Regions from separate parts of the Paenibacillus sp. FSL R5-0636 genome, predicted to be linked through region 3. Evidence: predicted binding sites of a transcription regulator. Region 3 holds the regulator's gene; each other region holds the start of a gene.

The links. The regulator Rex, encoded in region 3, represses fermentation and respiration genes when NADH is low (regulators of the CRP and FNR family bind a similar motif). The targets are predictions, from matches to a motif close to TTGTGAAATATTTCACAA.
Region 1: the regulator Rex is predicted to act here: its motif matches at 1,616-1,633, upstream of MKX34_RS03710 (flavocytochrome c).
Region 2: the regulator Rex is predicted to act here: its motif matches at 1,652-1,669, upstream of MKX34_RS16400 (cytochrome ubiquinol oxidase subunit I).
Region 4: the regulator Rex is predicted to act here: its motif matches at 1,926-1,943, upstream of MKX34_RS01115 (phosphoketolase family protein).

Annotation. Positions count from the first base shown of each region.
Region 1 covers NZ_CP150232.1:847,329-850,525, forward strand. The annotation lists gene MKX34_RS03710 (flavocytochrome c) at 1-1,404, opposite strand, end outside; gene MKX34_RS03715 (hypothetical protein) at 1,889-2,776, shown strand; gene MKX34_RS03720 (aminoglycoside phosphotransferase family protein) at 2,828-3,197, shown strand, end outside.
Region 2 covers NZ_CP150232.1:3,624,605-3,627,801, forward strand. The annotation lists gene MKX34_RS16395 (hypothetical protein) at 1-1,268, shown strand, start outside; gene MKX34_RS16400 (cytochrome ubiquinol oxidase subunit I) at 1,834-3,197, shown strand, end outside; gene MKX34_RS16405 (cytochrome d ubiquinol oxidase subunit II) at 3,195-3,197, shown strand, end outside.
Region 3 covers NZ_CP150232.1:4,719,706-4,722,902, forward strand. The annotation lists gene MKX34_RS21485 (DUF5590 domain-containing protein) at 1-143, opposite strand, end outside; gene MKX34_RS21490 (amidohydrolase) at 315-1,616, opposite strand; gene MKX34_RS21495 (redox-sensing transcriptional repressor Rex) at 1,603-2,256, opposite strand; gene dinG (ATP-dependent DNA helicase DinG) at 2,387-3,197, opposite strand, start outside.
Region 4 covers NZ_CP150232.1:229,246-232,442, reverse strand. The annotation lists gene MKX34_RS01115 (phosphoketolase family protein) at 1-1,809, opposite strand, end outside; gene MKX34_RS01110 (GntR family transcriptional regulator) at 2,104-2,826, opposite strand; gene MKX34_RS01105 (hypothetical protein) at 2,914-3,102, opposite strand.

The DNA of each region.
Region 1 (3,197 bases), 3.2 Mb from region 3:
TGCCGCAAACAGACCAGGAATAGCTTCACCATCTTTATTCAGAACTTCTGTGTTCGTATTGATCTTCACGCCACCCATGGTGTAGTGAATCCCAGGAGCAATTTTAATAGCGTAGAAAGGACCAGTGGACAGGTCATTGTCCATTCCTGTAGTTCTGCCAAATTCGGCATCCTTTTTATTCTTAACGGCGCTGTTCCAAGTATCAAGCGTTGTTGCCAGCTTATCCTCTGGAACACCGATTTCTTTGGCCAAAGCTTCGATGGAATCCGCCTGAATCACGAAACCCATTTTGTCATATTGTTCAATAGCCTTCACACGGGATTTAACACCGGAATCAAAGACCAGCGTAGCTGCTTTTTCAGGCAGTGTATTGATGGAAGCTGTTACTTTATCACGGGTATCCAATTCGTTGGTGAACCGTGTGCCTTCACTGGAAACAAGGATAGCGCCTTCCCCACGAACAGCTTCGCCGATGAGGTAGGATTTTTCTTGCTGCACAGTTGGGTGAACTTGGATTTGATCCATATCGACGGTTGTGCCGCCGAGTTTCTCAATCATCTTGATGCCGTCTCCGGTACTGCCGATTTGGTTAGTAGTAACGTAGCCTTCCAAGTCAGGTCTTACTTCGGAGATCAAATCCATATTGGCACCGAACCCGCCAGTGGTTACAACGACAGCATCTGCCGTAATTGTTTTTTCCTCTGTTTGGTTAAAGAGGACTTTGACGCCATTTACTTTGCCATCTTTTTCAGTGATTTCTTTGACATCAGCATTCACGAAAAGTGGGATTTCTTTCTCTTGTACGTTTTTCACTAAACCTTTGACAAGGTATTGACCCACAGCAGAGCCATCTTCAGGACGGTGTGTACGTTTTTCGTTCATGCCGCCTGTAATGGTGATATTGTTCAAGTGGATTCCGATGGAATCCAGCCAATCGATCGCACTCGCGGAATTATCAACGAAGAAACGAAGCATTTCTTTGTCGTTAGTGTCATGGCCACCTTTTAATGACTCTTCATAAAATAAATCATTGCTGTCTTCAATGTTTTGTTCTTTTTGGAATTTCGTTTCAGAAGCGTTCATTCCTGAAGAGGATTTGGTTGTGTTCCCGCCGGCAACCGGCATTTTTTCCAAAATAACAGGGTTCATGCCTTTCTCTTTGGCCTCAAGCGCTGCGGACATTCCCGCACCACCCGCACCGACAATGATGATATCATATTTATCTTTTAATTGATCGAATGGTGTGTAGCTTGCTTCAGATGCCCCGGAGACGGCTTCAACTTCTTTTTTCTCGTTGTTATTACTCTTGCTCTCGTTCACCTTGTCGTTTCCATTACCGCAACCTGCGGTAACGAGCATGACAGAGAGGACGAGACTCAGAGCACCAGCTGCTTTCTTTTTCATTGTTAACCCTCCACTTTTATATTTCTCTATTAAGATGTACCAAAAGAACCCGACAAAAAAGAAAGGAAGTATCAGAGGGAGTTGGAAGTGGAGAAGCGCGCGCGTCGCTGTTATTCTCCTAACTTCAAATCTTCTACGGTTACGTCCACAGTTTCCATCGTTATTCTCTTTAGTTCATCTTCTTATTAAGTATACCATCAATCATGACTATTAGTGAAAGTTTTCACAAATTATACAAGTCGTCTATTCTAACATAGGGTAACGAAATATTGAGCAGATTAGGCGAAAAATGGATCATAAACCTTGCAATTAGAAGATTCTGACGTAAGATTTTCTCACTGTAGAAGTGGTAACTGTCACGGATTAGTAAAGCGGTTTTTGTTCTTCTGGATTTTTAAATGGTAAAATGAGAGTATTGCCTACTAGTCAATCCGGAAAGACTAACATGAGACATAGAAACAAATTCTAATTAATAGGTGAGAATATGGAATTTAATAATGTAATAAAAGAAAAAGTAAAAGAAGATAACTATAAAGTATTTGCTTTACTAAGCCGCTATTTGAATAATACCCCCGACTTTATTAACAAAGAAGAAATTGAAGAAATCGTAAACTGTGGTGTATCTTATGAATACGCTTTTGGTTTAATGCTGGCTGCTGCTTTTGGGATGGATACGGTTGATAATGTTGATGATAAGGAATTGTTCAACCAATATTTTAGCAATATGCTTCATAAGCTTGATGCAAATGAATATTATGACAATCCATATTATAAAAATATCAAGATACCAACTATAAAGATTAATAATAGTGAATTAAAATATGAAAAATATAAACCTTTTGAAGGTTTTGTTTGCAATGATATCATCCGGACAGAAGAGGGAAGACAAATTCCTCAGGTTGGCTTTTTTCAAACTGAATTCATGTTCCCGGCCGTATTGGAGAATGATAGAATCTGGATGACGATCACGCCAAATGAAATAGAAACAATGAAAGATGCTGTTGATAAAGCGTGTGGGAATGTTCTTACGTTTGGACTTGGGCTTGGCTATTATGCTTATATGGTTTCTGAAAAAGATAATGTTGAAAGCATTACAGTTGTTGAAAAAAATCAAGATGTCATTGATCTATTTAATAAATATGTACTGCCACAATTCAGTAATGCTCACAAGATCAGGCTTATCCAAGCAGATGCTTTCGAATATGCAGAACAACATATGTCTAAGGAAAAATATGATTTTGTATTTACGGATTTATGGCATGATGTTTCTGATGGAATGGATATGTATTTAAAAATGAAAAAGTTTGAAAAGGAAAGCCCGGATACTGTATTTATGTACTGGATAGAACAATCTATTTTATGTTATTTGTAATTTTGGGTTGCGTAAATCTGTTGTAGCTGACTCCGAAAGGAAGACCCATTTTTGAAAACTCCTATATCTATCATAAATTGGCTAGAGCACAACGAAATCATAAACGACTTATTAAATCAGGAAGACAGCTTAACTGCGCATACAATGGATCAAGGATTTGAAGCTGAGGTCTTAAGGATTAATTCTGATCAAGAGAGCTATGTACTCAAAACATGGAATAAGGAATCCAGACCGGATGTCCAGTTTCAATATCGTTTATTGGATGTTCTATCCGAACGAGGAGTAGCCGTCTCTAAACCAGTGGGCTGGGGAATCAATCCGGAGGGATATAAGGTGTTGTTAACAGGTTTTGACGGAACCCCTATTCATAAAATGAATACCAGGAAAATGAAGGAACTCGCAAGCCTATTAGCAAAAATAC
Region 2 (3,197 bases), 1.1 Mb from region 3:
TGGGGCTGCAAGTATATCGTGATCGCTATACTTTTGACCGATGGGAAGAAAAGAACAGTGCTTTAATGATTGATCAGCAGGCAATTCATGTCTCTTCAGCTTTTCCCTATTCCGGGGAAACTGACGAAAAAGGTGTGACAGGGGAGCTGGTGTATACGAAGCGTGGTGAATATGGCCAGGCCAGTGGAAAAATTGCTGTCATTGAAATTGAGAATTTTAGAAATTTTCCAAGTGGGATCGTTATGAATATGCGGGCTTCATCTCCAATGGACAACCAAATTGCCCCAAATGAAGGCGATCTGGTCCTCACTACAGCTTTAAAAGAAGCTAAATTGGAGCAAGCGACGGAAATGGGCGTAAAAGCTGTTGTTTTAGTCTGGAAAGGGGTATCTGACGATAAGGTTGAAGAGCAATATGTGCCTTTTACCACCGATTATGCAGGAATCCCTGCAATCTGGGTTAATGAAACGGAAGGGAAAAAGGTGATCAGCGCAGCTCAGGAGCATAAAGAAGGTACGGTTATTTTAGAAGCGGAAATTCAAAAAGATGCCCCAACAGAATCCTTTTATGTGAAAATTGACGGTAAGAATAAAGACGAAGCGATTATCGTAAATACCCATACGGATGGGATAAATGTAGTGGAGGAGAATGGCGCTGTGGGCATGCTGTCTATGATTCGTTACTTACAGCAGGAGCAGCCGGAACGTACGATGATTTTCGCTTTTGTGACAGGACATTTTAGATTACCGGAGTTCAAAGGGTCCTCTCAGGCAACTTCCACCTGGATGGAGGGGCATCGAGAGCTGTGGGATGGCAAGAATGGTCATTTAAAAGCTGTAGCTGGAATTACGGTTGAGCATTTAGGCAGCATGGAGTGGAAGGACGATGATACGGGTCATTATGGTCCAACTGGACAAATAAGTACAGAATATACGTATGCAGGCAATGAAATGATGGCAGCCATTTGGCTGAAGGCTATTGAAAAGACAGATAACACACGTACTGTATTATTGCGTGGACATAACAAGTTTGAGTTTGGAGAGAGTCAGCCCTTATTTGAAGCAGGGATACCGGTGATTGGATTCATTCCAATGCCCGACTATCTGCTCGTGGATAGTGACAACAGAGAGATGGACAAATTTGATGCAAAGCTAATGCATACGCAAATTGTATCGTTGCTGAAAGCGGTCAAGCTAGTGGACGGAACGGAGACGACTAAACTCGGGAAGTCAGATGGGTATTCTTTTTTCTACGGTCGTACTAAATGATGGTGGCAGTTCAAGATTTGTCATGACGAAGATGAAATTAGCTTGAATTCAAAAACACTGATGATTTAAGTCAGTGTTTTTTTGTTGCAAAAAGGGGGTATATTACGGCTTAAAATGAGAAAATTTCGTTTTTTTGTTAGCATCGAAGTAGGAGGAAACTTGTGACATCACATATACGCTAATCAATCAATAGCTCCTTCGGGTGCTTTTTGTGTTATTCACTGAGTTGTTAGAAAGATTTGTCCCTTTCTTGAACGTTTAGGGATTAAGAGATGTCGATGATTGAAATACTTAAAATTTAAGATAAGATAGCTTTAATTATTAGGCCACGTTATTAATTTGACTGCTCAGTAACAGGTAAATCAGGTTCGCCAACTCTTGCTTTGTGAAATATTTCTCTTTTTACATAGCAAAGAACGAGGAATGTCATACTAAAACGAACAGGAAACGATGTCGCTGAGCCTTGCTAAACCTGATATTGAATGCAGCCTACAGTTAGCGGGCCTAATCATAAGTATCAACTTAAGACGAAAAATGAACAGAGTTTTGAAGGGAGCAGTAAAGAATGGCAATTGATACGGTGCTATGGAGCAGGCTAGTGACAGGCTTGACTCTCGGGTTCCACGTTATTTTTGCGACGATTGGCGTCGGTATACCGCTAATGATCGCTATAGCAGAGTTCATCGGGATCCGGAAGAAAGACCCCCATTATACACTTATGGCAAAGAGGTGGTCTCGAGGATTTGTCATTTCTGTGGCGGTTGGTGTTGTGACCGGTACAGCGATTTCACTACAGCTGGCCCTGGTATGGCCGAATTTTATGAAACTGGCTGGGAATGTCATTGCACTTCCGTTATTCATGGAGGTGTTCGCGTTCTTTTTCGAGGCTATCTTCCTGGGCATTTATTTGTATACGTGGGATCGGTTCAAAAATCCATATACCCATTGGCTGCTGACGATACCGATTGTCGCCGGGGCAGGCATGTCTGCCGTTTTTATTACGACGGTGAACGGATTCATGAACCAGCCTGAAGGCTTTGTCATGGAAGCAGGCCAATTCACAGCGATTAACCCGGTGCAAGCGATGCTGAATACGGCGACGTTCTCCAAAGTGTTCCATGTATTAAGCTCGGCCTATTTAACAGGAGCTGCCTTGTTAGCCGGGATTGCAGCCTTCGCGATGCTGAGAAAAGGTGTGTCCGCATACCACAAAAAATCTTTAAATCTCATGATGGCGGTCGTTTTACTATTCGGTTTGCTGAACACGTTAGCCGGTGATGTGTCCGCCAAGTTTTTGGCCGAGCATCAACCAGAGAAGCTTGCAGCGGCAGAGTGGCATTTTGAGACGAGTAGCAGGGTGGATTTGGTTCTATTGGGATGGCTGAATGCAGAGCATGAAGTTCTAGGGGCTCTTCATCTTCCGAAGCTGCTCAGCTTCCTGGCCTTTGGAGACTTTAATGCAGAGGTGACGGGGCTCGAGGAATTCCCCAAGGAAGAATGGCCACCACTTCTCGTTCATTATCTGTTTGATTTAATGGTCGGAATCGGATTTACTCTGCTCGCGATTTCGTTCCTATATTTTCTGTTTGTGTTCTGGAAAAAGCGTAATGAGCTTAACAAGTGGATGCTTCGCATCATCGCACTGAGCGCCCCCCTCGCTTTTCTGGCTGTTGAGCTGGGTTGGTTTTATGCAGAAGTCGGGAGACAGCCGTGGATTATCCGTGGATATATGCGTGTTGAGGAGGCTGCCACGTCTTCACCGAATGTAAGAATTATATTCTTCGCCTTATTGCTCTTGTACATCGTACTCGGCAGTATGTGTGTAATCGTGCTAAGACGCTTGTTCAACAATAATCCGGCAGAAGCTGAGATGGAGAAATGGATGAAGGATCATCCTAATCATTCTACCGAAAAGGGGGGCACTGAATG
Region 3 (3,197 bases):
GCTCTGGTTTTGGCAACATCCTTGGCGATATCCTGCTCGTTCCATTGATCTTTCATAATATAGGCATAGAACTGGATAAGTCCAAACCCCAGGAGCAGAATCAGAACTGACCCCAGGAGGATCCATTTTTTCCTTTTCTTCAAGGTACAGCTCCCTTTCTAGTAATATATCTTTTTTGATTATATAACACACCCGCGTGTTTATCCAAAATTTCATAATTTTCTAGCTTTCCCAGCCTTAAAATGTACAAAAGGCCGCAACTTTTGCTAAAAGCAAAAAGTCGCAGCCTATTATTTATTCGTTATTCTCCAGACTTAACGCTTCAATAAACCTTCGAAGGCTTCTTGCGCTTTACGCCGGATAGCTTCCTCATCCAGGGTTAAGCATTGTCCATGCTTGATGACCTGTTTACCATTCACCCACACATGCTCAACATCCTTAGCGCTAGCAGAGTAAACTGCATGAGACAACAGATCTGTGTGTGGCAGCAAATGCGGCTGATCTATATCAATTGCAATGAAATCAGCTTTCATCCCAACAGCAAGTCTACCTACATTATTTAAAAAGATGGACTGGGCGCCATATTCTGTAGCCATACGTAGAGCTTCTGGAGCTGGAACAGCCGTTGGATCACCGCTGACACCCTTATGAATGAGAGCTGCAAGCCGCATCTCTTCAAACATATCCAAGTTATTGTTGCTTGCCGCGCCATCCGTGCCAAGAGACACCTTCACACCAGCTTTTAGAAGATCAGTAACCCGAGCCACTCCGCTAGCCAGCTTCAAATTACTGCCCGGATTATGAGAGACACCCACATTATGGCGAGCCAAGATCTCAATCTCTTCATCATTTAAATGAACACCATGTGCAACTATCGAGGGACGTGTGAACATTCCAAGCTTCTCTAAGTGAGCTACAGGACGCAACCCGTAATCCGCCACATTTTGTTCCACTTCACGTTTCGTTTCGGACATATGCGTATGCATCGGTAAATCCAGATCATGCGCTGCCTGCACGAACTTAACCAGGAAGTCCGGAGGGCAAGTATAAGGGGCGTGCGGCGAGATCATAGTAGTAATTCTACCGTCAGCCTTTCCATGCCAGTTACGGGCAAAAGAAATCGCTTCCGCAAGCTTGTGATTCTGTACATCCTCTGGACATAACCCGATCACACCACGCATCAATACGGAACGGATACCTGATAACTCAGCTACCTCAGCTACTCGGTCCATATGATCATACATATCGAGGAAGGTCGTAGTTCCACCCTTCAGCATTTCCAATACAGATAAGGAGGTTCCCCAGTATACATCATCACCGGTGAACTTTTCCTCCATCGGCCACATCTTCTCCTGAAGCCACACTTGTAGCGCTAAATCATCTCCATATCCACGCAGCAAAGACATCGCCGCATGACCATGTGTGTTTACAAGTCCAGGCATGAACAGCAGACGGCTGCCATCAACCACTTGCACTCCAGCTTCCATCTGAGGCTCTTCTTTTCCTATGTAAGTGATTAAATCATCTTCAATAGTCATATATCCACTCAGAACCGGCTCATCCGTTCCCGGAGTCAGAAAATACCCGCCCTTAATTATCGTTTTATTGTTGTTCATGTTCGCTTTCTTCCTTTCCATCCCGCAAGTAATACGCAAGACTTTGCAGATCAGTTGTAAAATCAGCTGCATGCACCCGGATATTCGGTGGTGTCTTCAGAATCACAGGGGCAAAGTTCAAAATTGCTTCAATCCCAGAAGAAATGAGAATATCTGCTACATTTTGAGCTTCTGAATCAGGTACGGTAATAATGGCAATGCGAATACCTTGCTCACGAATCGTGCTGCCTAGTTCATCCATTGGTTGCACAGTAAGGGAGTTGATCTTACGTCCAACCTTAGGAGCGTACGAATCAAATATAGCGGTGATTTTCATAGTATCTTTGAGATATGCATTGTAATTAGACAAGGCATGTCCGAGATTACCTGCTCCAACTAAAGCTACATTAAGCTGTTGATCCAGCTTCAGGATATGACGGATTTTCTCAATAAGATACGTTACATCATAGCCAATACCTTTTCTGCCGAAGTCACCAAAATACGCTAAATCCTTACGAATCTGTGCGGGATTAAGATCAAGCTTTTGTCCAAGTTCCTGAGAGGAAACTGTTAATATTTCGCGATTCTGGAGATCATTCAAAAAACGCAAATACACAGGTAGTCTGCGAACAACGGCTTCTGATATTTTATCCGATTTCATATTTTTCCTCCTAAAAATAGTAATGTTCTTGTGAAAATCCATATTCAAACGTATACCTCTCCTTATTAAGGGCGGTACTGTAACTTACCGCCCTTAAGGATAAGGAGGAGCTAAACTGAAGACGAGCATTTTAAGAAGCGCCGCCATCCTCTAGCCATTCCGCTATGCGGGGGACCATTTGATCAGTCAGCATATGCTCCATTTTGGGACCAGGCAATGAATAAAGGAAATACTTCCCGTAATGAGATTCAATAACCCTTGTATCATAAACAATAACTATTCCGCGATCCTGCGCCGTGCGAACCAGTCTTCCGAATCCCTGCTTAAAGCGAATAACCGCTTGAGGAACAGACAATTTCATGAACGGATTCTTCTTCTGAGCCTGCAATAACTCCGACTTCGCTTCCGCCAACGGGTGATTCGGCGGTTGAAACGGAAGTCTCACGATGGCCAGGCAAGTCAGTGCTTCACCTGGAATATCTACACCTTCCCAGAAGCTGCTCGTCCCCAGCAGAACGGATGCTGCACTGTCCTGAAAGCGGCGGATCAGCTTGCTCCGGCTGCCACCTTCCACGCCTTGACCAAGCACCGTAATCTCTTGTGAGGCCAAAGCCTCTTTAAGCGGATCATATACCTGACGCAGCATTTTATAAGAAGTAAACAGAACCAGCATCCGCCCACGTGTTGTTTTGGCAGCTTCTGCTAACGACTGTACGAGTGTATCGACAAATCGAGCATCGCCCACACTGCCCTTCACACTAGGAAAATCACGCGGTATAACTAGAAGCGCCTGCTCGCGATACTTAAAGGGAGAAGGAAGGAGTGAGGTCATTAGACGTCCCTCTTCCGCAGCTTCGTTAAGTCCGAGATTATCAATCATAAACTGAAAAGATTTATCTACAGACAGCGTCGCCGAGGTAAGCACGATGCTTTTTTTCTTA
Region 4 (3,197 bases), 2.6 Mb from region 3:
TTGTGCTTCATCCGCACTGAACCATTGTGGACGAGGATGTTTGGAAGAAACGATCAAGTTAATTTTTTGACGGTCATTTAAGACGGTGTCAAAGACAGCCAGCAAGGAGTTCGCATCAGCCGGCAAATACTCACGGATAAATTCTGGTTTTTTATCAGCCAAGTGACCTAGCAAACCTGGATCTTGGTGAGTGTAACCATTGTGGTCTTGTTGGAATACAGTTGAAGTTGCTACCACATTCAATGATGGAATATCCGCACGCCAGCTTTGATCTGTTGCTTTACGCAGCCATTTGAAATGCTGAGTAATCATCGAATCCACGACACGCAAGAAAGCTTCATAGCTTGCAAAGAAACCATGGCGACCTGTCAATACGTAACCTTCAAGCAAACCTTCTGCCTGATGTTCAGACAATTGGGAATCGATAACACGGCCATAAGAAGCTAGGAATTCATCATTCGGCTCAATCACTTGATCCAACCATTGACGTTTCGTCACTTCAAAGACAGGTCCCAGACGGTTGGACATTGTTTCATCCGGTCCGAAAATTCTGAAATTGCGGTTCTCTTCGTTCAGAGAGATAACATCTTTCATGTATTTACCCAGAACGGCCATATCTTGTGCTATTACTTCACCTGGTTTGGAATTATCAAGTGCGAACTTACGGAAATTCGGTAAGTTTAGATCTTTAATTTGGTTGCCAGCATTAGTAACTGGGTTCATTCCCATACGTCTGTCGCCAGTTGGCAGGATCTCAGCAAGTTCAACATTCAGACGACCATTCTCATCAAATAATTCTTCTGGTTTATAGCTGTTCATCCACTCCAATAACGCTGGAGCGTGCTTCATATTCTTTTGATCCACTGGAATCGGCACCTGATGGGCACGGAACGAGTTCTCATTCGGAACACCATCCCATTGCTTTGGACCCGTCCAGCCCTTAGGAGAACGGAAGACCAACATTGGCCAAACCGGACGCGTAAGGTCATTGTTGTCACGTGCATTCTTTTGAATCGCTTCAATTCTTTCTACGATGGTATCAAGCACCTTAGCCATTTCTGGATGCATTAGATCAGGATTTTCGCCTTCAACGAAGAACGGTTCCCAACCCATACCTTTAAAGTATGCAGTAATTTCTTCTTTGGATTGACGAGACAGAATCGTTGGGTTACTGATTTTGAAACCATTTAAGTGCAAGATCGGCAGAACTGCACCATCAGTAACTGGATTGATGAACCGGTTGGAGAACCATGAAGCCGCTAATGGGCCAGTTTCAGCCTCTCCATCACCAATAACAACAGCGGAGATCAAATCTGGATTATCCAGAATAGCACCTACACCGTGGGATAGAGAATAACCTAATTCGCCACCTTCGTGGATCGATCCAGGTGTTTCAGGGGCAGCATGGGAAGCAACTCCACCTGGGAAAGAGAATTGTTTGAACAATTTCTTCAGACCTGGGATATCTTGTGTAATTTCCGGATAAATTTCAGTATAGCTACCATCGAGATAGGAGTTCGAAACCATGACCTGACCGCCATGACCAGGACCCTCGATATAGAACATATTCAAATCATATTTAGTAATGACCCGATTCAAATGGGCATAAATAAAGTTCTGACCGGGAATAGTTCCCCAGTGTCCAATTGGCTTAATCTTTACGTCTGCTTCTTTCAGCGGTTCTCTTAACAACGGATTATCTTTCAAATACAGTTGACCTACAGAGATGTAGTTAGTTGCGCGCCAGTATGCATCAAGCTTCTCTAAATAAGTTTTTGATGAGTAATCAACATCCATGGATAATACCATTTCTTCCACTCCCCAAAATTTTTTCTGTGTCTACATTGCCGTAATTTCTTCCACAAGTACATCATACCGCCGCCAAAAATTAATTCAACCTTTTCAACAAATGATACGGTCCAATTTTGTGAAAATATGAACATAGTATGAAAAACGGTGTCAATTGTCTGTAAAAATACGTCAATATTAATATATATGTAAAAATATGGGCTGAAGTTTGCGGGAGATATTTGCTGCTTTTCCTTCATCTATTTTGCGCAAAATAAAAAAAATAAGACCGAGAAAAATTCCCCAGTCTTACTTTTAATGAACAGACACAAAGGTATTAAATTTTAAGTATTTATAGTGGAAACGCATATGGGAGAATTCAAAGGGTGTGCCATTATCTAAAAAGAAAATCCCTTCCATAATGCTTACTGGCTCATTCGCCTGCAAATGCAGCAGCTCTTGATCCGTAGCCTCAGAGGGTTCTGCGGATATCGATAAAAAGGATTTGGTTACCGCCAGGTTCCGTGAATCCTCCAAATAATTAAAGATAGATCCTTCAATAATAGTCTGATTTAAGTTCTGCACGATTTTGATTGGGATATAACCTGTTTCAATCATAAAGGGTTCATCATCAAAAAGACGCAAGCGAACGATTTTGTATACAAAATCATGTGGTCCTAAAAACAGATCCCGTTGCAGTTCTTCCGTTGGTGGAATGACCTCGAATTTCAGAACTTTAATCTTTGGCTTCTTCCCATTCATTTGAAAATTGTCGGTGACACCTAAATTAGAGCCTTCGTAGTTAAAAATAGATTCATTTTTTATGTATAAAGGATTTATAAATGTCCCTGAGCCACGCTTTTTAAAAATAATTCCGGCATTTGCCATTTTAGTCAGAGCACTTTTAATAGAACTACGACTCACTTGATAAGTTTCACTAAGCGTTCGTTCATCCGGTAATTTCATATCGGGGAACTGCCCAGCAAAAATTTTCATTTTTAAGTCATCAATAATTTGTTTGTAGACAAACTGTGTCATGAAGTACTCCTTTTCAGGTCGATACAAGTTTTATTTCAATCTTTACTATAACATAATAACCAGACGTTTATAATCTATCCGGCCAGCTTATTTACGTCGGCGATTTGTCATGCGATTGTACATCACTAAACCGGCAATGACCATGCCCAGCGTCCCCATACTACTTGCTGATTCAGCCTGCATACCAAACAAAATACACAGGTTAGTGACCAAGCTTTTTGTAAGTACAGCAACAATAATTAACATCAACGGGCGCCAAATGTTGTATCTTCTCATCCAGGCAACACTCCTAATCCAATTTTCTCAAACTATCGATCGATTTCATCTATTATATCACAAGATGGTAACCGCATTCATTTCCTATAACCGTA